DNA from 4 places in the Rhizobacter sp. P3_C12 genome. Region 2 is predicted to be linked to each of the others. Evidence: predicted binding sites of a transcription regulator. Region 2 holds the regulator's gene; each other region holds the start of a gene.
The links. Region 2 encodes sigma-54, which starts transcription at its own class of promoters, with help from an activator protein. Its sites were predicted from a motif close to TGGCANGNAANCTGCTTT; they were not measured.

Region 1 (5,020 bases), on a different contig from region 2:
CGGCTGGTCGCTGAGCACGTCGCAGATGAAGCTGCTCGACGAGGCCAGCACGGTGACCCGGCCGTATCCGTACTGGCACCAGGCATCGTTCGAACGCAACCCGCTGCCGGTGTGAGGAGACAAGCATGACCGCGCGATACCAGGGCGTGTTCCCGGTGGTGCCCACCACCTTCACCGACAGCGGCGAGCTCGACCTGCCGAGCCAGAAACGCTGCGTCGATTTCATGATCGATGCCGGCTCGACCGGGCTGTGCATCCTCGCGAACTTCTCCGAGCAGTTCGTCATCGCCGATGCCGAGCGCGAGCTGCTGACGAAAACCATCCTCGAGCACGTGGCCGGCCGCGTGCCGGTGATCGTGACGACCACGCACTTCAGCACGCGGCTGTGCATCGAGCGCAGCGTGCGCGCGCAGCAGCAGGGCGCGGCGATGGTGATGGCGATGCCGCCGTACCACGGCGCGACGCTGCGCGTGCCCGAGGGCCAGAGCATCGAGTTCTTCTCGCGGCTGTCCGAGGCGCTCGCGATTCCGATCATGGTGCAGGACGCTCCCGTCAGCGGCACCACGCTGAGCGCGGCCACGCTGGCACGCATCGCACGCGAGACGGCGAACGTGCGCTACTTCAAGATCGAGGTGCCGCAGGCGGCGGCCAAGCTGCGCGACCTGATCGCGCTGGGCGGCGATGCGATCGAAGGCCCGTGGGACGGCGAGGAGGCGATCACGCTGCTGGCCGACCTGGATGCCGGCGCGACCGGTGCGATGACCGGCGGCGGCTTCCCCGACGGCATCCGGCAGATCGTCGATGCGTTCGCGGCAGGCAATCGTGAAGCAGCCGTCGCGGCCTATGCACGCTGGCTGCCGCTGATCAACTTCGAGAACCGCCAGGGCGGCTTCCTGAGCGCGAAGGCACTGATGAAGGAAGGCGGCGTCATCGCGTGCGATGCGCCGCGCCATCCGTACCCGCCGATGCACCCGGCCACGCGCACCGGCCTGCTCGATGCGGCACGGCGGCTGGATCCGCTGGTGCTGCGCTGGGGCCGATGATCACCTGCCGAGGGCGAACGGATGCTTCCGTTCTCAGCGCTTCAACGGTCGCGTCGATTCCCGCATCACGAGCAGCGGCGGCGGTAGCGCGCCGTCCGGCGTCTCGCCGCGCAGCATCGCCAGCACCGCCAGCGCGCCCAGTTCGCCGAGCTGGTACACCGGCTGGCGGATCGTGGTCAGCGGCGGGATCGAGTACTGCGAACCCGCGAGGTCGTCGAAGCCGACCACCGCCACGTCGTCGGGCACGCGCAGGTTGCGCCGGTACAGGCCGAGCGCCGCGCCATAGGCCGTCTGGTCGTTCGCCGCGAAGATCGCGCTGAAGTCGGTGCGCGATTCCATCAGCTGGCTCAGCGCCTTCAGCCCGCCCGCCTCGCTGAAATCGCCCTGCACCACCAGCGCAGGGTCGTAGGCGATGCCGGCCTCCTTCAGCGCACGGCGGTAGCCTTCCTTGCGCTCGCGCGCATCGGCATGCTCGCGCGAACCGAGGATGTGCACGATGCGCCGGTGGCCCAGTTCGATCAGGTGCCGCGTCGCCATGCGCGCGCCCTCGACATTCGCGAAGTTCAGGCTGAACAGGCCGGGGGCCGAGAGCTTGCGCCCCGTCACCACCGTCGGCACGCGCCGCGCCACCTGCATCAGCACCTCGTCGGGCAGCCGGCCGGTGAAGACGATCAGGCCGTCGACGCGCCGCGACAGCAGCAGGTCGACGCATTTCTTCTCGTCGGCCACCGTCCAGTGGCCGCTCGCGAACAGCGGCATGTAGCCGGCCGCGCCGAGCACCGCCTCGATGCCGCGCAGGCCTTCGCCGTAGAACGGGCTGTCGATCGACTGCGTGACCACGCCGATGCTCAGCGTGCGCCCGCCGGCCAGGCCGCGCGCCACCGGGTTCGGCATGAAGCCCAGCCGCGCGATCGCGGCATCGACCGCCTTCTGCTTGGCCGGACTCACCTTCGCGCTGCCGTTCAGGATGCGCGAGACCGTGCTCGACGACACGCCCGCCAGCTCGGCCACCATCTGCAGCGTCACCGATGTGTCGGTGACGCTGGCCACGGCGGGCGCCGCAGCGGCACGCTTGCGCGCCGGCTTGGGGGGTGGGCTCTTGGTGACCTTCTTGGAGACCGCCTTCATGCGTGGCCGTACTGCTGTGAGTGAATCGAAAAGTGTACGTTCATGCATCCATGCATTGCGGCGTTGAAACACCCCCGAAGGAGCGTATCGGCACCCACGCAACATGAGGGAAAACCATGGCTCGCAACTTGCATACAAGATCGCATTCACCCATTCTCGACCCGTGTCGATGCCCTGTTGTGGAGCMCGGATCCCATGTCCCTCGAGCCCCGGACCTTGCGTGAACTGCAGCAGGCGCTGCGCGAAGGCACCCTGACGGTGCGTCGGCTGATGGAGCGCGTGCTGCACGAGCGTGCACGGCATGCGGCATCGGCCTGGATCGCGCTGCGGCCCGAGGAGGAACTGCTGGCCGAGGCCGAGGCCTGCGATGCCCGCGCGCGCGGCGAAGGCGCGGCGCTGTGGGAGCGGCTGCCCCTCTTCGGCCTGCCGTTCGCGGTGAAGGACAACATCGACGTGGCCGGGTTGCCGACCACCGCCGCCTGCCCGGGCTTCGCGAGCGGCCCGGCCGCGCGGCATGCCACCGCGGTGCAACGCCTGGCCGATGCCGGCGCCATTCCCGTCGGCAAGACCAACCTCGACCAGTTCGCGACCGGCCTGGTGGGCACGCGTTCGCCGTACGGCGCGGTGCCGAACCCGTTCGATGCAGCCCATGTGAGCGGCGGTTCCAGTTCGGGCTCGGCCTACGTGGTCGCGACCGGCCAGGTGCCGTTCGCGCTCGGCACCGACACAGCCGGCTCGGGCCGCGTGCCGGCCGGTTTCTGCCACATCAGCGGGTTGAAGCCGACCAAGGGCTGGCTGCCGTCGACCGGTGTGGTACCGGCCTGCCGCAGCCTCGACTGCATCTCGGTGTTCGCGTTGACGCCGGAAGACGCCTGGGTGGTCGCGAGCCAGGCGGCCGGCCCCGATCCGCAGGACCCGTTCAGCCGCAGCGCGTTGCCGCCGCGGCTGCGGCTGGACGCGTTGCAGGACCTCGCGGTCGGCGTGCCCGACACGCTGGAGTTCTTCGGCGATGCGCAGGCGCGCGACGCCTTCGAGGCCGCGCTGGTCCATCTGCGCGAGCGCGGCTGCAAGCTGGTGCCGGTGCCATTCGAGCCGCTCGCGCGCGTTGCGGCGCTGCTGTACCAGGGGCCGTGGGTGGCCGAACGCTATGCCGCGGTCGGCGCCTTCCTCGATGGCGACCCGCCCGGTGCCGACCCCACCGTCGCGGCGATCGTGCGCAGCGGCCGCGCGCCGGCCGCCCACGAGCTGTTCGAGGCGCAGTACGCGCTGGCCGCGGCGCAGCGCCAGGCAGCGGCGATGTGGTCGCAGGTCGCGGTGCTGGTGGTGCCGAGCGCGCCGACGCACCCGACGCGGGCCGCGCTGCAGGCCGATCCGTTCGAGCCGAACCGGCGCCTCGGCCACTACACGAACTTCGTCAACCTGCTCGACATGGCGGCCCATGCGCTGCCCGGCCCGATGCGCGGCGACGGCCTGCCGGCCGGCGTCACGCTGATCGGGCCGGCGTTCAGCGATTTCGCGCTGGCCGGGCTGGCCGCCACGCTCGCCCGCGTGTTCGAGCCGACCGCCGGCGTGATGCGGCATCCGATCGGTGCCGCGCCGGTGCTGGCCGCCCCCGCGCCCGCGCAGCCGCTGCGGCTGGTCGTCGTCGGCGCGCACATGAGCGGGCTCGCGCTGAACTGGCAGCTGACCGAACGCGCCGGCCGGCTGCTGCGCCGCACCCGCACCGCGCCGGCGTACCGGCTGCATTCGCTGACCGGCCACGCGCCGACGCGACCCGCGCTGGTGCATGTCGGCCCCGAGGCGGGTCGCGCGATCGACGTGGAGGTGTGGGAGATCGACGCGGCCCACGGCGGCAGCTTCCTGCAGATGGTCGGCCCGCCGCTCGCGCTCGGCACGGTAGAGCTGGACGACGGCACGCAGGAGCGCGGCTTCGTCTGCGAGCCGCGTGGCGTGGCAGCCGGCGGCAGCGCGCTGGACATCACCGCGTACGGCGGCTGGCGCGGCTTCCTCGCTTCGCTCGGCTGAGCACGGTCCTTGCAGCACTCCCGCGCAAGGAGGTCTTCCGCCATGACCGACACCACCCCATCCGACATCGTCGATTTCGTGCGCGCCAGCGCCCGGCTGCTGGAGCTGCCGCTCGACGAGGCGCAGGTCGCGCGCGTCGCGACGCACCTGGCCCGCACGCGCACGATGGTCACGCCGCTGCGGCTGCTGCCGCTCGGCGCCGAGCTGGAACCGGCCGAGGTCTACTGCCCGGCGCCGTTCCCGGCCGAGGATCCGGCATGACGGCGCGTCTCGCGCATGCCGGCGGGATGAGCACCGGCATGTCGGTGGTGCGCGCCGTGCGCAGCGGCGAGATGCTGGCCGAAGAGGCGCTCGAGCACTGCATCGCCCGCATCGAGGTCTGCGACGCACGGGTCAACGCCTTCACCGACGGCACCTTCGAGCGTGCGGTGCGCGAGGCGCGCGCGGTCGATGCGATGCGCGCCCGCGGCGAGGTGCTGCCGGCGCTGGCCGGGCTGCCGTATGCGGTGAAGAACCTGTTCGACATCGAAGGCCTGACCACGCGCGCCGGCAGCAAGGTGCGCCAGGGCGAGCCACCGGCCGCGGCCGATGCGGTGCTGGTCGAGCGCCTGCGCGCGGCCGGCGCGGTGCTGGTGGGCGCGCTGAACATGGACGAGTTCGCCTATGGCTTCACCACCGAGAACAGCCACTACGGCCCGAGCCGCAACCCGCGCGACCTGACGCGCACCGCAGGCGGATCGTCGGGCGGCTGCGGCGCCGCGGTGGCGGCCGGCCAGGTGCCGGTGACGCTCGGCTCCGACACCAACGGCTCGATCCGCGTGCCG
Region 2 (5,126 bases):
AGAAGTCGCGCGCTGGCGCTTGAGACCCCCAGTCGGTGCAACGCCGACTTCATCTCGTAACCCCGACGGCATGAAACTGTGGCTAGAATGGCCTGCAAGTTTCATGCCGCAATGACCCCACTTACCTACACCTCCCTTTTCTCCCGGCGTCGGCTGGCGCTTGTCGCCGCCGGCTGCATGCTCGCCGCGGCGCTGCCGGCCCAGGCCGAACGGGCCGACCGGCTGAAGAAGATGGAAGTCGAATCCGACCAGCCGGGCAAGGTCGACCTGATCAACCAGCTGGTGGTGTTCAACGGCAACGTCGTCGTCAGCAAGGGGACGATGCTGATCAAGGCGGCGCGCATCGAGGTGCGCGAGGGACCGGACGGTTACCAGTCCGCCATCGCCGTCGGCACGCCGACCCAGCCGGCCAGCTTCCGGCAGAAGCGCGAGGGCGTGAATGAATTCGTCGAGGGCGAGGCCGAGCGCCTCGAGTACGACAGCAAGCTCGACACCATCCGCTTCGTCAACAAGGCCTCGGTGCGCCGGCTGCGCGGCACCGCGGTGGCCGACGAAGTGACCGGCGCGCTGATCACCTACGACGGCACGGCCGAGCTGTTCACCGTCGCCGGCGGCAGCGCCGCGGTGACCCCGAGCAACCCGACCGGCCGCGTGCGCTACGTGTTCACGCCGAAGGAAGGCACGCCGGCCGCCGCCGAAGCGGCGTCGCAGGCCGCCTCGGGAGCACGCCGTTGAGCGCCGTCCCCGCCAGCACCGCTGCCGCCGACACCAGCCGGCTCGAGGCCATCGGCCTGCAGAAGACCTATGGCGCGCGCAAGGTCGTCAAGGACGTGCGCCTGTCGGTGCGCAGCGGCGAGGTCGTCGGGCTGCTCGGCCCGAACGGCGCCGGCAAGACCACCAGCTTCTACATGATCGTCGGCCTGGTGCGCGCCGATGACGGCCAGATCCTGATCGACGGCCAGCGCGTCGAGCGCCTGCCGATCCACCAGCGCTCGCGCCTGGGCCTGAGCTACCTGCCGCAGGAGGCCTCGATCTTCCGCAAGCTGACCGTCGAGGAGAACATCCGCGCCGTGCTCGAGCTGCAGCGCGGCCCCGACGGCAAGGAGCTGCCGAAGGCCACCGTCGACAAGCTGCTCGGCGACCTGCTGAATGACCTGAGCATCGAGAAGCTGCGCGACAGCCCGGCCCCGGCGCTGTCGGGCGGCGAGCGCCGCCGCGTCGAGATCGCCCGGGCGCTGGCCACGCAGCCGCGCTTCATCCTGCTGGACGAGCCGTTCGCCGGCGTCGACCCGATCGCGGTGATCGAGATCCAGCGGATCATCGGGTTCCTGAAGAGCCGTGGCATCGGCGTGCTGATCACCGACCACAACGTGCGCGAGACGCTGGGCATCTGCGACCGCGCGTACATCATCAGCGAGGGGCGTGTGCTCACCGAGGGCACGCCGGCCGAGATCGTCGACAACGCCGATGTGCRAAAGGTCTACCTCGGCGAACACTTCCGCATGTGAGGGCTGACACATGAAGCCCTCCCTTCAGGTCCGCCTGTCGCAGCACCTGGCCTTGACGCCGCAGTTGCAGCAGTCCATCCGGCTGCTGCAGCTCTCCACGCTCGAACTCCACCAGGAAGTCGAGCAGATGCTGGAGCAGAACCCCTTCCTCGAGGCCGAGCTGGAAGAAGCGGCTCCGTCCGAGCCCCTGACCGAACGGCTGACCACGTCGGAGCGCAATGCCGAGCGCGAGGCCGACAGCAGCACCGCGAGCGAGTCGTCGGCCGAGACCGCGCCCGACGAGTCCGCCGGCGTCGACAGCGCCGAGTTCGGCGCGACCGAGCGCGAGGACTGGGAGAACGGCACCGAGCGCGACGATTTCGACGGCATCCGCGAGACGCCCAGCGCGGCCGGCAGCGGCAGCAACCCCGACGACGACTTCGACGGCCAGGACCGCAACCCGCAGGCCCCCAGCCTGCAGGATCACCTGCGCGAGCAACTGCTCGGCATGCGCGTCAGCGCCGAAGATGCGATCGCGATCACCGTGCTGATCGAGTCGCTCGACGACGACGGCTACCTGGCCGACCCGCTCGAGGAGATCGCCGCCGAACTGGCCGGCGACCCCGAGCAGCAGGAGGAGATCCTCGAGCGCCTGCAGTGCGCGCTGAAGTGGCTGCAGAACATGGAGCCGCTGGGCGTCGGCGCCCGCAACCTGGGCGAATGCCTGACGCTGCAGCTGCGCGCGCAGGAGCGCTGCGAGGCGCAGATGATCGCGATCATCATCTGCAAGCAGCACCTGGACCTGCTGGCCCGGCGCGACATGAAGAAGCTGATGGCCGCGACCGGCGCCGACGAGGAGCTGATCAAGGAAGCGCAGACGCTGATCGTCGCGCTGGAGCCGAAGCCCGGCCGCCCGTTCGCGCGGGCCGAGGCCAACATCATCGTGCCCGACGTGATCGTGCAGAAATCGGGCCGCAACTGGAAGGTCGTGCTGAACCCCGACGTGATGCCCAAGCTGCGCATCAACGACCTCTATGCGCAGGCGATCCGCCAGGGCCGCGGCTCCGGCGGCGCCGGTGGCAGCGCGCTGAGCTCGCGGCTGCAGGAGGCGCGCTGGTTCATGAAGAACATCCAGCAGCGCTTCGACACCATCCAGCGCGTCTCGCAGGCGATCGTCGAGCGGCAGAAGAGCTTCTTCACGCACGGCGAGATCGCGATGAAGCCGCTGGTGCTGCGCGAGATCGCCGACGAGCTCGGCCTGCACGAGTCGACCATCTCGCGCGTGACGACGGCCAAGTACATGGCCACGATGTTCGGCACCTTCGAGCTGAAGTACTTCTTCGGCTCGTCGCTGAACACCGAGGCCGGCGGCAATGCCTCGAGCACCGCGGTGCGGGCGCTGATCAAGCAGTTGGTGAGTGCCGAGGACGCGGCCAAGCCGCTGTCGGACAGCCAGCTCAGCCACATGCTGGAAGAGCAGGGCATCCAGGTCGCGCGCCGCACGGTGGCGAAGTACCGCGAAGCGCTGAAGATCGCCCCCGCGAACCTCCGCAAGTCTCTCTGAACTGAATCCCGATGTGCGCCCTCCCCCTGTTCCTGCCCTGTGCCGCGGGCGTTGAAGCGCTCCTCGAAGAAGAGGTGCTGCGCATCCTGCCGACCGCGCAGGTGCACGCCGGCCGCGGCGGCGTCGCGCTCGACGGCGACCCGCAGGACGTGATGACGCTGAACCTCGAATGCCGGCTCGCGCAGCGCGTGCTGGCCGAGGTGGCCGAGGGGCCGTACCGCGACGAGCACGACCTGTACGAGCTCGCGCGCAGCGTCGACTGGCAGCAGTGGATCACGCCCGAGCACACGCTGCGCGTCGACACCACCGCGCACCGCAGCCCGCTGCGCAGCCTGAACTTCGCCGCGCTGCGCATCAAGGACGCGGTGTGCGACCAGTTGCGCGAGGCCACCGGCACGCGCCCGAGCGTCGACACCCGCCACCCCGACCTGCCGCTGCTGCTGCACGTCGGCGAGGAGCGGGCGTCGCTGTACGTCGACACCTCGGGCGAGCCGCTGTTCAAGCGCGGCTGGCGCGAGGACAAGGGCGACGCGCCGCTGAAGGAGACGCTGGCTGCCGCGATGCTGGCCGCCGCCGGCTGGCGCGGCACGCCCGAGGCCGGCGGCGCGCTGCACGACCCGTGCTGCGGCTCCGGCACGATCGCGATCGAGGCCGCGCAGATCGCCTGCGGCATCGCGCCCGGGCTGAAGCGCCGCTTCGCGTTCGAGCGGTTGCTGCCGTTCGCCGATGCCGAGATGCGTGCGCAATGGCAGCGCCTGAAGAGCCATGCGCAGTCACGCATCCACGCGAGCGCGGTGCCCATCCACGCGAGCGACGTGTCGTTCCGGATGGTCGATTTCGCGCGCCGCAATGCGCAGCGCGCCGGCGTCGAGGACGCGATCCAGTTCAACGGCGGCGATGCGCTGGAGCGCCCGGCGCCCGCGCTGCCGGCCACGCTGCCCGGCACGCTGATGATCAACCCGCCGTACGGCGAGCGCATCGAGGTCGCGGGCAAGGCGCGCGCGGCAGCGCCGGCGCGCGAGGACGCGGATGGCGACAACAAGGCGCTGGTCGCTGATTTCTTCCCGCGGCTGTCCGCTCACTGGAAGCGCGCGTACACGCAGCACGAAGGCGGCTGGACGGCCTATGTGCTGAGCCCGGACATGAAGCTGCCCGGCGCGATGCGCCTGAAGGAATCGAAGCGCACGCCGATGTGGAACGGCCCGATCGAGTGCCGGCTGTTCCGCTTCGACCTGGTCGCGGGTTCAGCGCGCTGAGGTCATGACAACCCCTCGCCCGGCGGGTACGCCGGTCGATCCCCCAAGGGGATGCGGGCCGGCTTGGGGCGGCCCGGCGCTCGGCCCGCCGACGTTTCAACGCCGCAGCAAGCTCCCGATCAAGCTGCCGATGTCGCCCATGCTGCCGGCAGCGCTCTCAGGCAACTCCCCGTTCGGCGTGAGGTGATCGACCACCTGCGGCAGCACCTGCGACACCTGCGCGGCCGCTTCGTCCTGCGACAGGCCGAGCTGTTCGGCGATCTGCGCAAGCTGGCCTGAGCCGAGCACGCTCTGCAGCTGCTCCGCCGAGATCGGCAGGTTGTGCCCGGTCGACACCCACGAACCGATCACCGAGCCGAGGCCCCCCTGCTGGAAGCGCGAGATCAGGTCGCCGAGGCCTCCGCCCGCGCTGTTCGAGTTCAGCATCGACACCACGGCGGCGATCAGCGCCGCCTGGTTGCCGCCGCCCTGGCCCGTCGGGTCGCTCTGGCCGGCCACCATGCCGACCACGGAATCCAGCAGTCCCATGAGGTGCTCCTTGGAGTGGGAACGGCGATTGTGGGCGCCGCCCGTGTCGACCACAAGACCGCTCGGCCGGTCAGGCGCCCGGCGACAGCCCCAGGCCGGTGAGCCCGAGGTGCGCGAGCACCGCGAGCGGCGCCGTGTCGGCCCGCAGCACGCGCGGGCCGAGGCTGGCCGGTGCGAAGCCGCTGGCCGCGGCTGCTGCCTCCTCGGCCTCGCTGAGCCCGCCTTCGGGGCCGCTGAGGAAGGTCAGCGCAGCGCCGGCCTCGGCCTGCAGCGGCTCGGGCGTGCGCAGGC
Region 3 (5,126 bases), on a different contig from region 2:
CGTCAGCAGCGCGCCGACGATGCCGCCGACGCCGTGCACGCCGAACACGTCCAGCGAGTCGTCGGCGCCGAGCAGCTTCTTCAGCGCGTTGACGCCCCACAGGCAGGCGAAACCGGCGACGAAGCCGATCACGATCGCGCCCATCAGGCCGACATTGCCGGCCGCCGGCGTGATCGCCACCAGGCCCGCCACCGCACCGGAAGCCGCACCCAGCATCGAGGCCTTGCCCCGCATCAGCGCTTCACCGATCGACCACGCGAGCACCGCGGCCGAGGTGGCCGTGAAGGTGTTCATGAAGGCGAGCACGGCGCTGTTGCCGGCTTCGAGCGCCGAACCGGCGTTGAAGCCGAACCAGCCCACCCACAGCAGCGAGGCACCGACCATCGTCAGCGTCAGCGAGTGCGGCGTGAACGCTTCCTTGCCGTAGCCGACGCGCTTGCCGACCATGTACGCACCCACCAGGCCCGCCACGGCGGCGTTGATGTGCACCACCGTGCCGCCCGCGAAGTCGAGCGCGCCCCATTGCCAGATCCAGCCGGCCTTCGCGTTCATCTCGTCGACGACACCTGCGGCGCTGTATGCATCCGGGCCCATCCAGAACCAGACCATGTGCGCGATCGGCGCGTAGCTGAAGGTGAACCACAGCGTCATGAACAGCAGCACGGCCGAGAACTTGATGCGCTCGGCGAACGCGCCGACGATCAGGCAGCAGGTGATGCCGGCGAAGGTCGCCTGGAACGCGGCGAACAGCAGCTCGGGGATGTAGACGCCCTTGCTGAAGGTCGCGCCCATCGCGAACACGCCGGTCGCCGGGTCGAAGATGCCCTTCATGAACAGCCGGTCGAGGCCGCCGACGAACCTGTTGCCCTCGGTGAACGCCAGGCTGTAGCCATAGATGGTCCACAGCACGACGATCAGCGAGAAGGTGACCATCACCTGCATCAGCACCGACAGCATGTTCTTGCTGCGGACCAGGCCGCCGTAGAACAGCGCCAGGCCCGGCACCGTCATCATGATCACGAGCAGCGTCGCGACGATCATCCAGGCGACGTCGCCCTTGTTGGCGACCGGCACGGCAGGCGCCGACGCGGCCGCCGCAGCGGACGCTGCGGCAACCGGTGCGGACGCCGCGTCAACCGCGGCTGCAGGCGCCGCGGCCGAAGCCGTGGCGGCGGGCGCGGAGGCCGCGTCCTGCGCCAGCGAGACGCCGGCGAAGCCCCAGGCGGCGAAGCCCAGGGCGAGTGTGGCAATGAGTTTCTTCATGGTTGTCTCTTGTTGTTGGCGGGCTCAGAGGGCGTCCTTGCCGGTCTCGCCGGTGCGGATGCGCACCACCTGCTCGAGGGGCGACACGAAAATCTTGCCGTCGCCGATCTTGCCGGTGCGGGCCGCACCTTCGATGGCTTCGATCACGCGGTCGATCAGGCCGTCGTCGACGGCGGCCTCGATCTTGACCTTCGGCAGGAAGTCGACGACGTACTCCGCACCGCGGTACAGCTCGGTGTGGCCCTTCTGGCGGCCGAAACCCTTGACCTCGGTCACCGTGATGCCCTGGACGCCGATGGCGCTCAAGGCTTCACGCACTTCGTCGAGCTTGAAGGGCTTGACGATGGCAGTCACCATCTTCATGGAATGCTCCTGTTGGCAATGAATGGGTGGGGCACGCGCAGGCGCGGGCTCACATCGACTTGGTGATCGTCAGGATGGCGCGCGCCTTGTTGATGTCGCCGTAGAAATCCTTCTTGGTCGCGCCGACGATCGCAGCGCCGCCCGAGAAGCCCGATCCGAGGTCCATCGTCGCGCCGAACTTGTAGTCGGCGTAGTTCTCGTAGCCGACGTCCTTCAGTTCGCCCGACAGGCGCGTGAAGCCCATGTGGGCGTTCAGCGTGATGCCCTTGGCGACCTCGAAATTGCCCGACAGGTCCAGGTAGCCGGTATTGCGGCCCTTGGGCGCCGGCTGGCCCAGCAGCAGGCCGGCCGATTCGCCGAGGCCGAAGTAGTCCTTCGAAACGGTGGTCGAGTACTTCAGCGACACCGGGCCGTAGCTCAGCGCGCCATAGAGCTCGGTGGTGTTGAAGTCGACGACCTTGTCCTTCTGCGAGTAGTAGTACTGCAGCACGCCGACATCGAAGCCGACGTCCTTCGTGATCTCGCCCTTGTAGCCGCCATAGAAGTCCATCTCGATGCCGGAATTGGTGAACCCGATGCTCGAGTTCCAGTTGCCGACATAGAAGCCGCTGTTCGCGTAGTCGAAGCCACCCTGCACGGCCGGCTTGTTGTTGCCCTGGTCCTGGCCGCGGTACTTGTAGTTCGTGGTCAGGCTGAAGTTGGTGGCCACGGCCGGCGCGGCGTCTTCGGCATGGACCGACACGGCGAACAGCGATGCCAGGGCCGAAAGGATCACGATCTTCTTCATGCAGATATCTCCAGGCGTTTTTGAAACAGAGGGGCCGGGGCCTCTGTGCAGCTTTTGTGCCATGGACTTTTTGGGGCATGCGCGCCCCATCGGGGCTCATTCGGCGGCTTTCAGTGGGCTGTCTTGCGCAAAACGCACCGCATAGGTGCCAATTGACACAGCATGCACCCGAGTGCCCGCTCCTGGTGCAAACCGGCTCGATTGAACAGGGGACAGATGCCCCGTGTCGGAGGATCCCCTCCCTGGGCAGAATCGCGCCCCTCTCATCTGCGAAGCGGGGAATGCGCATGACATTGGCCGTCGTCCACAGCCGGGCCCTCGATGGCCTGGCGGCACCCGAAGTCACCGTCGAGGTGCACCTGGCCAACGGCCTGCCGAACTTCACGCTGGTCGGGCTGGCCGACACCGAGGTGAAAGAGGCGCGCGTGTGTTCAACAATGAACTCCGCACACAGGTGCACCAAGAATCAATAGCTTAGCGATGGGGCTCTCACGTTTTTCGGCCCTCTGACTCCGCAAACGGTTGTGTGGAATCATTGTTTGACCCGAACCTCAACAATGCCCAATGAAGGCGGAACAACGCAGGCAAGCGGCCTCACCTCACGCCGGCCATCGATCGTCCTTGGTGGCCGCCGTCGCGAGCGCCTTCTGGTCATGCAGGCTCCGCTCTGTTCGTCATAAGTGGAATTCCTGTCCGTTCACTTGACGAACGGCGGTTTAAGACTGGTTGCGGTCGGTCAGAGCCCGTCGCTCGAGCGACCGCTCTGACGGAGAGGAGTCCTTCGTCGCGCAACGCGTTGGGTTTGCTCGGTCACGCCCGAATGGACGGGCCTGCATGCCGGCGCTGACCAGGTCGAACGGCTGCTACTGCGAGCTGCGAATCAGAGCTATCGACCCAAAGAAGCCAGTGGAGGCGCCGAATCGCCTGCCCGAAACCGGAACTTCCGGAAACACTGATGCGACCTGCGGCGATGCAGCGACACTGCGATCACCGCTTTCCAACTGCGTCACTCACCCGGACGCTTGGCGCGGGATTCTGAATTGCTTGTGCGGCGGCTGCCAGTCGATGCCCAGACGCGTGTCCCGGCACGCAAGCCGATCATGCGCAGCGGCGCAGGGCGCCAGCACGAGCATCAGCGCCTTCTCGTCGACCCAAACTGTGAACTCGCAGTCGTGCGCCGGCGAAGTCGACTTCGATCATGCCGTCGTGCTCGTCCGAGGGCGGGGACTTGCCGATATCCATGCCGTCCGAGCTCGTTGTTGTCGCCAGCGGCGCTGTCTCAACTGCCGGCGCCAGCTGCACCGGCACCAGCGTCACGGCCACGCCCGTCGGTGCACGCATCGCGCGGAGATGGTCTCGCCGCCACTTGAACAGCAGGTTGGCGTTGATGCCAGCCGTCAGCGCGATGGCCGAGACGGACGCGCAGGGCACAAGGCCATGCAGGATCAAGTCCGCCTTGAACGACCGCTCGTGGTGACGCAGATTCGCGAACGCCGCATTGAACTGGATCACATCGAGTGAGGCCGCGGCCGGCTCAGTCCGCACCCTCTACGATTCGATAGCCGACGCCGGGCTCGTTGAGCAGCCGGCGTGGCTCGGCCGGGTCGCGCTCCAGCTTCGCGCGCAACTGCGCCATGTAAAGACGCAGGTAGTGCGTCTGCTCCGTGTGCTCCGCACCCCACACGTCGGCGAGCAGGCGCCGATGCGTGACCACCTGCCCGGCCTGGCGCACCAGGCGCGCCAGCAGCTTGAACTCGGTGGGTGTCAAGTGCACCTCGGCGCCCTCCACTGTGACGCGGTGCGCCGCGAGGTCGACATCCAGTTCCTCGTGACGATAGTGCGTGATGGCCGGCTGCGCCACGGTGCCGCGGTGGCGCAGGGCCACGCGCATGCGCGCCAGCAGCTCGGGCAGACTGAAGGGCTTGACGAGGTAGTCGTCGGCGCCGGCGTCGAGCAACTCGATCTTCTGCACCTCGGCCTGGCGCGCGGAGATCACGATCAGCGGCGTCGCGCGCGATCGCCGCAGCGCTTGCAGGAAGATCTGACCGTCGCCGTCGGGCAGGCCCAGGTCGAGCAGCACCAGATCGACGCCCCCTCCGGACTCGGCATGCTGTGCCAGTGCGTGGGCGTCGGCCAAGCTGGCAGCCGGGAGCACGTCATACCCTTCGACGACCAGCGCCTCACGCAGCGCGGCTCGCAGGTCGCGATCATCCTCGACTAGCAGGATGCGAAGGCTCATGGATTCTCGCTTTCCGGCGGACCCGAAGGCGGCTCCCGCAGTGGCAACAGACACTCGAAGCTGCAGCCGCCGTGGCTGCGCGGGCGCAGGGTCAGCTCGCCGCCGTGCACTCGGGCGATCGCCCGGCACACCGCCAGCCCCACACCGGCACCCGGACGCTGCGACGCGTCGCTCTCACCGCGCTGAAAGACATCAAAGACACGCTCGCGCCAGGCCAATGCAATGCCCGGGCCGCGATCGCGCACCGCCAGCAGCATCCGGTCAGCGATTTGGCGCATCAGTATCTCCACCGGCGCGCCGGGCGGGCCGTACTTCAGCGCGTTGTCGACCAGGTTGTCGAGCAGCTGCGAGACCAGCATCGCGTCACACCACAGCAGCGGCAGCCCGGGCTCGACGCGAGCGCGCACCTGCCGGCCTCCATCCCGCCGCCGCGCCCGCCGCAGTGCCGTGCCGACGATCTCCTCGGCCGATTCC
Region 4 (5,126 bases), on a different contig from region 2:
TAGTGGTACGGTAACTCGATCATGCTGTGCGCGCCGACCACGGCCAGCGTCAGCACGCCGGCTGCACCCGGCAGGCTGCGCACGGAGAAGGTCCGGCTGACGGCCCAGGCGACGATGCACAGGCCGAGCAGGCCACCCAGCGGATAGCCGCACCAGAGCAGCAACTCGAGGAACAGGTTGTGACCATGCAGCCAGAGTTCGTTGAACTGCACGCCCGGTCCGGCCATGCTGAGCTGGGCTTCGCCGACCTGAAGCCAGCCGTAGCCGCTCCAGGGCGAGTGGTTGAGAGCCTCCACCAGCTGCGGCCACACGACGAAGCGATTCGACGACAAGGCCCGTGCGCCGAGCGGGTTCGTGCTGGTCAGCAGCAGCGCCGACTGCACTTGCGGCCAGATCCACATCAGCAGGAACTGGCAGGCCGTGACGGCAGCCACCGCGGACAGTGGCGTGCGGAACCCGACGCGTCGCCTCATCAGCAGCATGCCACCCAGCACGACGGGGCCGAATGCGAGGGCCGTGCGCGACTGCGTCACGGCCATCGCCGTCAGCAGCAGCGCCAGCAGCGCGGCAGACGACATCCCGCCCACGCGGCYCAGCTCGTACAGGTAGAGCAGGCCGACCCCGGCCATGCCGATCAGGGTCGCCAGATTGTTGGGCTGGCCCAGATTGGCCGACGGACGGAAGGCGGACGGGATCTCGACGGCCCACAGGCCCATCGGCAACTCCAGCGCCTGTCCCAGTGCGAGGACACTCGAAGCGACGGCACCCACCAGCAAGACGGTGGACAGCACTTCGGCGAATCTCGGTTTGATTCCGGCGCGCACATACCCGACGCCGATCGCCGAAGCAAAAACCATCACGTAGAAGGCCGCGACCCAGGCGTCGCCGGCAAAGACCAGCCGGCCGCACAGCCATTGCACGGGTGGGATGAGCGCCACTGCACAGACGAACCAGAACACGACCGGCAGGCGTTCACGCAACCAGCCGCGGCCGGCATCCAGCGCAAGGGCGAACAACGCGATCGCCGCACAGACCTCGTTGTAGAACGATGTCCACGGTGGGTAATGATCCGGGACCAGCCAGGCGGCCACCAGGGCCAGCAGGGACAGCAGTTCGAGCATCGGGTGCGCTGGAAACGGGCTTGGAAAATGAAAATGGCGGCCCGAGGGCCGCCATTGTCTGCTGAAAAATCAGCGATGCGGATCAGCCGCGGCACGAACCCGGCAGGAACTTCGCCAGGATGTCGGTGCCCGTGCCGCCGCAAACCCAGCGGTAGACGGAGTCGCCAGCCGTCGGAGCGGTGGTGGCAGCATCCTTGTAGGGGATCAGGGTGACCTTGCCGCCCACACCGCCGTTAGCCATGTTCTTGATGCCTTGGCTGGTCACGGTGATGATGCCGGTGGTGGCCGCCGTGGCAATCTGGGCGACATATTGCGACGAAGCGGTGCTCGCCTCGCAGCCCCAGCTGTTCGCTGCTTGAGGAACGGAGCTTCCGGACTGGAACACTTCAGTGATCGTGGTGCGGCAAGCCGACGCAGCCAGGATGACTTCCGAGTTCTTGGCACGGATGGTGTAGTCCTGGTAAGCCGGCAGAGCGACGGCAGCCAGAATACCGATGATCGCAACGACGATCATCAGTTCGATGAGGGTAAAACCTTGTTGAACGCGCTTCATGGTGTAGAGCTCCTGAGATGGGAACGGGTGGGACACGCCAGACAAGATGCAGTCCTCGTGCCAAGCTCAATCCCTAGTTTTGATGTGAATTTCGCCCGCAGTTCTGACGCGGGCGGTCACCGTCCGCACCAATCGCCTACTGCACCGGTTCTGGATTGACGAAAAGCGTCACTCCGAAGTTGTCACCGGCCCCGCGAAATCCGTTGTCAGATGCTTCAGGCCAGTTCGATCATCTGACCCGCCTGCAGCGCGGCGATGCGATGCGGCGTGACGAGGTTGGCAACTTCCTGCATCACCGAGTCGACCTCGCCCGGCTTGATGTGCGTGATGTGCACATTGACGCTGCCCTTCAGCGATCCGAGTTCGTGGCCCAGCGCCGCCGGGCACAGGTGCCGGCTGATGCGCGCCAGCTGGCGCTCGTCGTCGCTGAACGCGGTTTCGATCACCAGGTGCGCCACCGTCATTTCAGACAGCCGCTCCCACAGCAGCGGATTGGGCCCGGTGTCGCCGGTGTAGATCCACCAGCCGTCGGCGCCCTTCAACCCGAAGCCGACCGCCGGCACCGTGTGCGCCGCGCTCAGCACCTCGAATGTCTTGCCGCCGAGCATCAATTGCTGGCCGACCTCGAACGGGCGCAGCTGCAGCACCGGCTGCTCACGGCTGGGCAGCCGCGTGAAGTCGGGCCAGATCACGCCATTGAAGATGTGCTGGCGCAGCGCCTCGAGTGTCTGCGGCAGCGCATGCACCTGGATCGGCGGCCGGCCTGCGGCCATGCGCCGGCGCATCACGCTGTCGGCCAGCAGCCCGATCGACAGGATGTGGTCGAGGTGCGAGTGGCTGATCAGGATGTGGTCGATCTGCGCCAGCTCATCGAGCGACAGGTCGCCCACGCCGGTGCCCGCATCGACGAGCACATCGTGATCGACCAGGAAGGCGGTGGTCCGGCTGCCTGCGGCAATGGCCCCGGAGCACCCGAGGACGCGGATTTTCATGGCGGTGGCAGGAGGCGCGCGGCACGCGCACGCCAGCAGGACAGAACGCTGAATGCTGACCGCGACCGCCCGGTGATGCAAGGTGCGAAGCCGCGATTCGGCCCGCCTTGAACACCTCGACACCCGGCATTCGGGATCGACGTGAATTGCTTCACGCCGGCCGGGCTACAGAAAATCTCGTCGGGTGCCGAGCCCGTCAGGCCTGCACGAACTGCATCTGCGTGCCGGCGAGTTCGATCACGTCACCGTTCTTCAGCGGCAGCGTGTCGCTGGCCAGCGGGTTGCCGTTGATCGTCGGGCGCGTGGCGCCTTCGACGTGGGCGAACACATAGCCGCCGGGGCGCTTGGTGATGGACGCGACCTGCACGCCGGGCTTGCCGACGGTGGTGACCACCTTGGTGAGCGCGACCTCGCGGCCCGCCGCCGCCCCGTTCAGCACCTTGATGGTGGCCGGGTTCGACGACGCGGCGAGCCCGCCGAAGCCCGAGGCCGGCGCCAGCGTCTGCGCAAAGCCCTGGGCCGAAGGCACCGGCGCAGCGCCGGGCTTCATGATCATCGTCTTCTCGTAGTCGGTGCCGTCCTCGACCAGGTACTTGATCTTGTACTTGCCGATCTCGACGGTGTCGTTGTGCGCCAGCAGCTGCTTCTTGACGGCCTTGCCGTTGATGTAGGTGCCGTTGGTGCTGTTCAGGTCTTCGATGAACACATCGGAGCCGACCATCTGCAGCACCGCGTGCTCGCCGCTGACGGCCAGGTTGTCGATCACGATGTCGTTGTAGGGCCGCCGGCCAAGGGTCGTCTTGTCCTTGGTGATCTGCACTTCCTTGATCACGACCCCGTCGAGCGATACGACCAACTTGCCCATGCTTGACCTCTAGTCTCTCTTGTATGTCTGGGCACCGAACGCGGGCCCCGTGCAATGTGCTGGCGCCTCAACGCCTGAACGGCCACCAGGACCGTGGCGCGATGCTCTGGCCCCGTACCCGAACCAGGACCACCGCAATATTATCCTTTCCACCCGCATCATTGGCTGCGTCAATCAGCGCCGCACCCGCCTCGTCGAGCGAGTCGTGCGCCTGCAACACCTGGCCGATGCTTTCATCGTCCAGCATGTCAGACAGCCCGTCGGAGCAGAGTAAGTAGATGTCGCCCGGCATCAGGTCGTGCAGGTGGGTCTCCAGCAACACGGTGTCTTCGACGCCGACCGCGCGTGTCACGAGGTTCTTGTTGGCGGAGAAAGCAGCCTGTTCCGGCGTGATCAGCCCGGAATCGATCTGCTCCTGCAGCAGCGAATGGTCGTGCGTGATCTGTTGCAATCTGCCGGCACGGAAGCGGTAGCCGCGCGAATCGCCGACGTGACCCATCAGCAGCCGGCCGTCGCGGAACGCGCCGACCACCAGCGTGGTGCCCATGCCGGCGTACTGCGGGTTGGAATTGGCGGCGTTGAAGATCGCCCGGTTCGCGTTGTCGACGCAGATGTCCATCGCACGGCGCACGTCGGTGTCGGACGCGTTGCCCGAGGCCTCTTGCAGCCAGCGGCCCAGTTCGGTCTTGATGAACGAGGTGGCCATGCCGCTGGCGACCTCGCCGGCGTTGTAGCCACCCATGCCATCGGCCAGCACGACCAGCGCCGAAGCCTCGTGGACGGCGACCGAATCCTCGTTGTTGTTGCGCGCTCGGCCGGTGTCCGTGGCACTGAAGAATTCAAGCGACATGGCGGTGGCGGACACGGGCAGAGTCATCGAACCTTCAAACCGAGGGGGTCAGGAATTGTGCCTTGGATCGGCGCGATCGAACTTCACGGTCGCCGTGAATCCGCTGGAATCGGGGGGTGGCGATCCTACGGCGGGCGGCGGCGCCAGCGCCGCGGCGTCCATCAGCGAGGCGATCTGCCGCAGGTCGGAGGCCATCTGCCGGCCGTCGGCATAGCGCACCTCGGGCCGCTTCTCGACCGCGAGCGTGACCACGTCGGCCAGCATTTCCGGCAGCTCGGGGCGCAAGCTGCGCACGTCGGGCGCCGGCTCGTTGGCGATCTGGTGCATCAGCGTGGCCATCGATTCCGAGCGGTGCGGCAGCAGGCCGGTGAGCAGCTGGAACAGCATCACGCCGAGCGAGTAGAGATCGCTGCGCCCGTCCACGCGCAGGCCGGCCATCTGCTCGGGCGACATGAACGACGGCGTGCCGAGGACCATGCCGGTGCGGGTGCGGCTCGAATCGGAGATCCGCGCGATGCCGAAATCGGTGACCTTCACCAGGTCGCGCGCCAGGTCGACCATCACGTTGGCCGGCTTGATGTCGCGGTGCACCACGCCCTGGCTGTGCGCATAGGCCAGCGCCTCGGCGACGCGCGCGACGATGCGCAGCACCTGCGGCACCGGCAGCAGCCGGCCGGGCTGGCTGTGGCGCTGCAGGTCCTCGCCCTTCAGGTATTCCATCGCGATGTAGGCCAGCTCCTGGTCC

Region 1: atzF (allophanate hydrolase) is a predicted target of sigma-54. The motif match lies at 2,289-2,306, and genes of this name have one in related genera.
Region 3: AC1DXV_RS04570 (TorF family putative porin) is a predicted target of sigma-54. The motif match lies at 2,458-2,475, and genes of this name have one in related genera.
Region 4: AC1DXV_RS04710 (pilin) is a predicted target of sigma-54. The motif match lies at 1,720-1,737, and genes of this name have one in related genera.

The regions. Positions count from the first base shown of each region.
Region 1 covers NZ_JBFUGW010000225.1:5,137-10,156, forward strand. The annotation lists gene AC1DXV_RS25830 (aldo/keto reductase) at 1-115, shown strand, start outside; gene AC1DXV_RS25835 (dihydrodipicolinate synthase family protein) at 126-1,043, shown strand; gene AC1DXV_RS25840 (LacI family DNA-binding transcriptional regulator) at 1,077-2,171, opposite strand; gene atzF (allophanate hydrolase) at 2,367-4,196, shown strand; gene AC1DXV_RS25850 (DUF4089 domain-containing protein) at 4,239-4,457, shown strand; partial or broken gene AC1DXV_RS25855 (AtzE family amidohydrolase) at 4,454-5,020, shown strand, end outside.
Region 2 covers NZ_JBFUGW010000325.1:1,094-6,219, forward strand. The annotation lists gene AC1DXV_RS29930 (thiol:disulfide interchange protein DsbA/DsbL) at 1-23, shown strand, start outside; gene lptA (lipopolysaccharide transport periplasmic protein LptA) at 112-735, shown strand; gene lptB (LPS export ABC transporter ATP-binding protein) at 732-1,508, shown strand; gene AC1DXV_RS29945 (RNA polymerase factor sigma-54) at 1,519-3,051, shown strand; gene AC1DXV_RS29950 (THUMP domain-containing class I SAM-dependent RNA methyltransferase) at 3,063-4,307, shown strand; gene AC1DXV_RS29955 (YidB family protein) at 4,404-4,835, opposite strand; partial or broken gene AC1DXV_RS29960 (RsmE family RNA methyltransferase) at 4,906-5,126, opposite strand, start outside.
Region 3 covers NZ_JBFUGW010000014.1:28,332-33,457, reverse strand. The annotation lists gene AC1DXV_RS04580 (ammonium transporter) at 1-1,263, opposite strand, end outside; gene AC1DXV_RS04575 (P-II family nitrogen regulator) at 1,288-1,626, opposite strand; gene AC1DXV_RS04570 (TorF family putative porin) at 1,676-2,413, opposite strand; partial or broken gene AC1DXV_RS04565 (ATP-binding protein) at 2,701-2,838, shown strand; gene AC1DXV_RS04560 (hypothetical protein) at 3,512-3,958, opposite strand; gene AC1DXV_RS04555 (response regulator) at 3,948-4,652, opposite strand; gene AC1DXV_RS04550 (sensor histidine kinase) at 4,649-5,126, opposite strand, start outside.
Region 4 covers NZ_JBFUGW010000015.1:8,947-14,072, reverse strand. The annotation lists gene AC1DXV_RS04715 (PglL family O-oligosaccharyltransferase) at 1-1,121, opposite strand, end outside; gene AC1DXV_RS04710 (pilin) at 1,204-1,674, opposite strand; gene AC1DXV_RS04705 (MBL fold metallo-hydrolase) at 1,890-2,666, opposite strand; gene AC1DXV_RS04700 (FHA domain-containing protein) at 2,863-3,531, opposite strand; gene AC1DXV_RS04695 (Stp1/IreP family PP2C-type Ser/Thr phosphatase) at 3,599-4,381, opposite strand; gene AC1DXV_RS04690 (serine/threonine-protein kinase) at 4,430-5,126, opposite strand, start outside.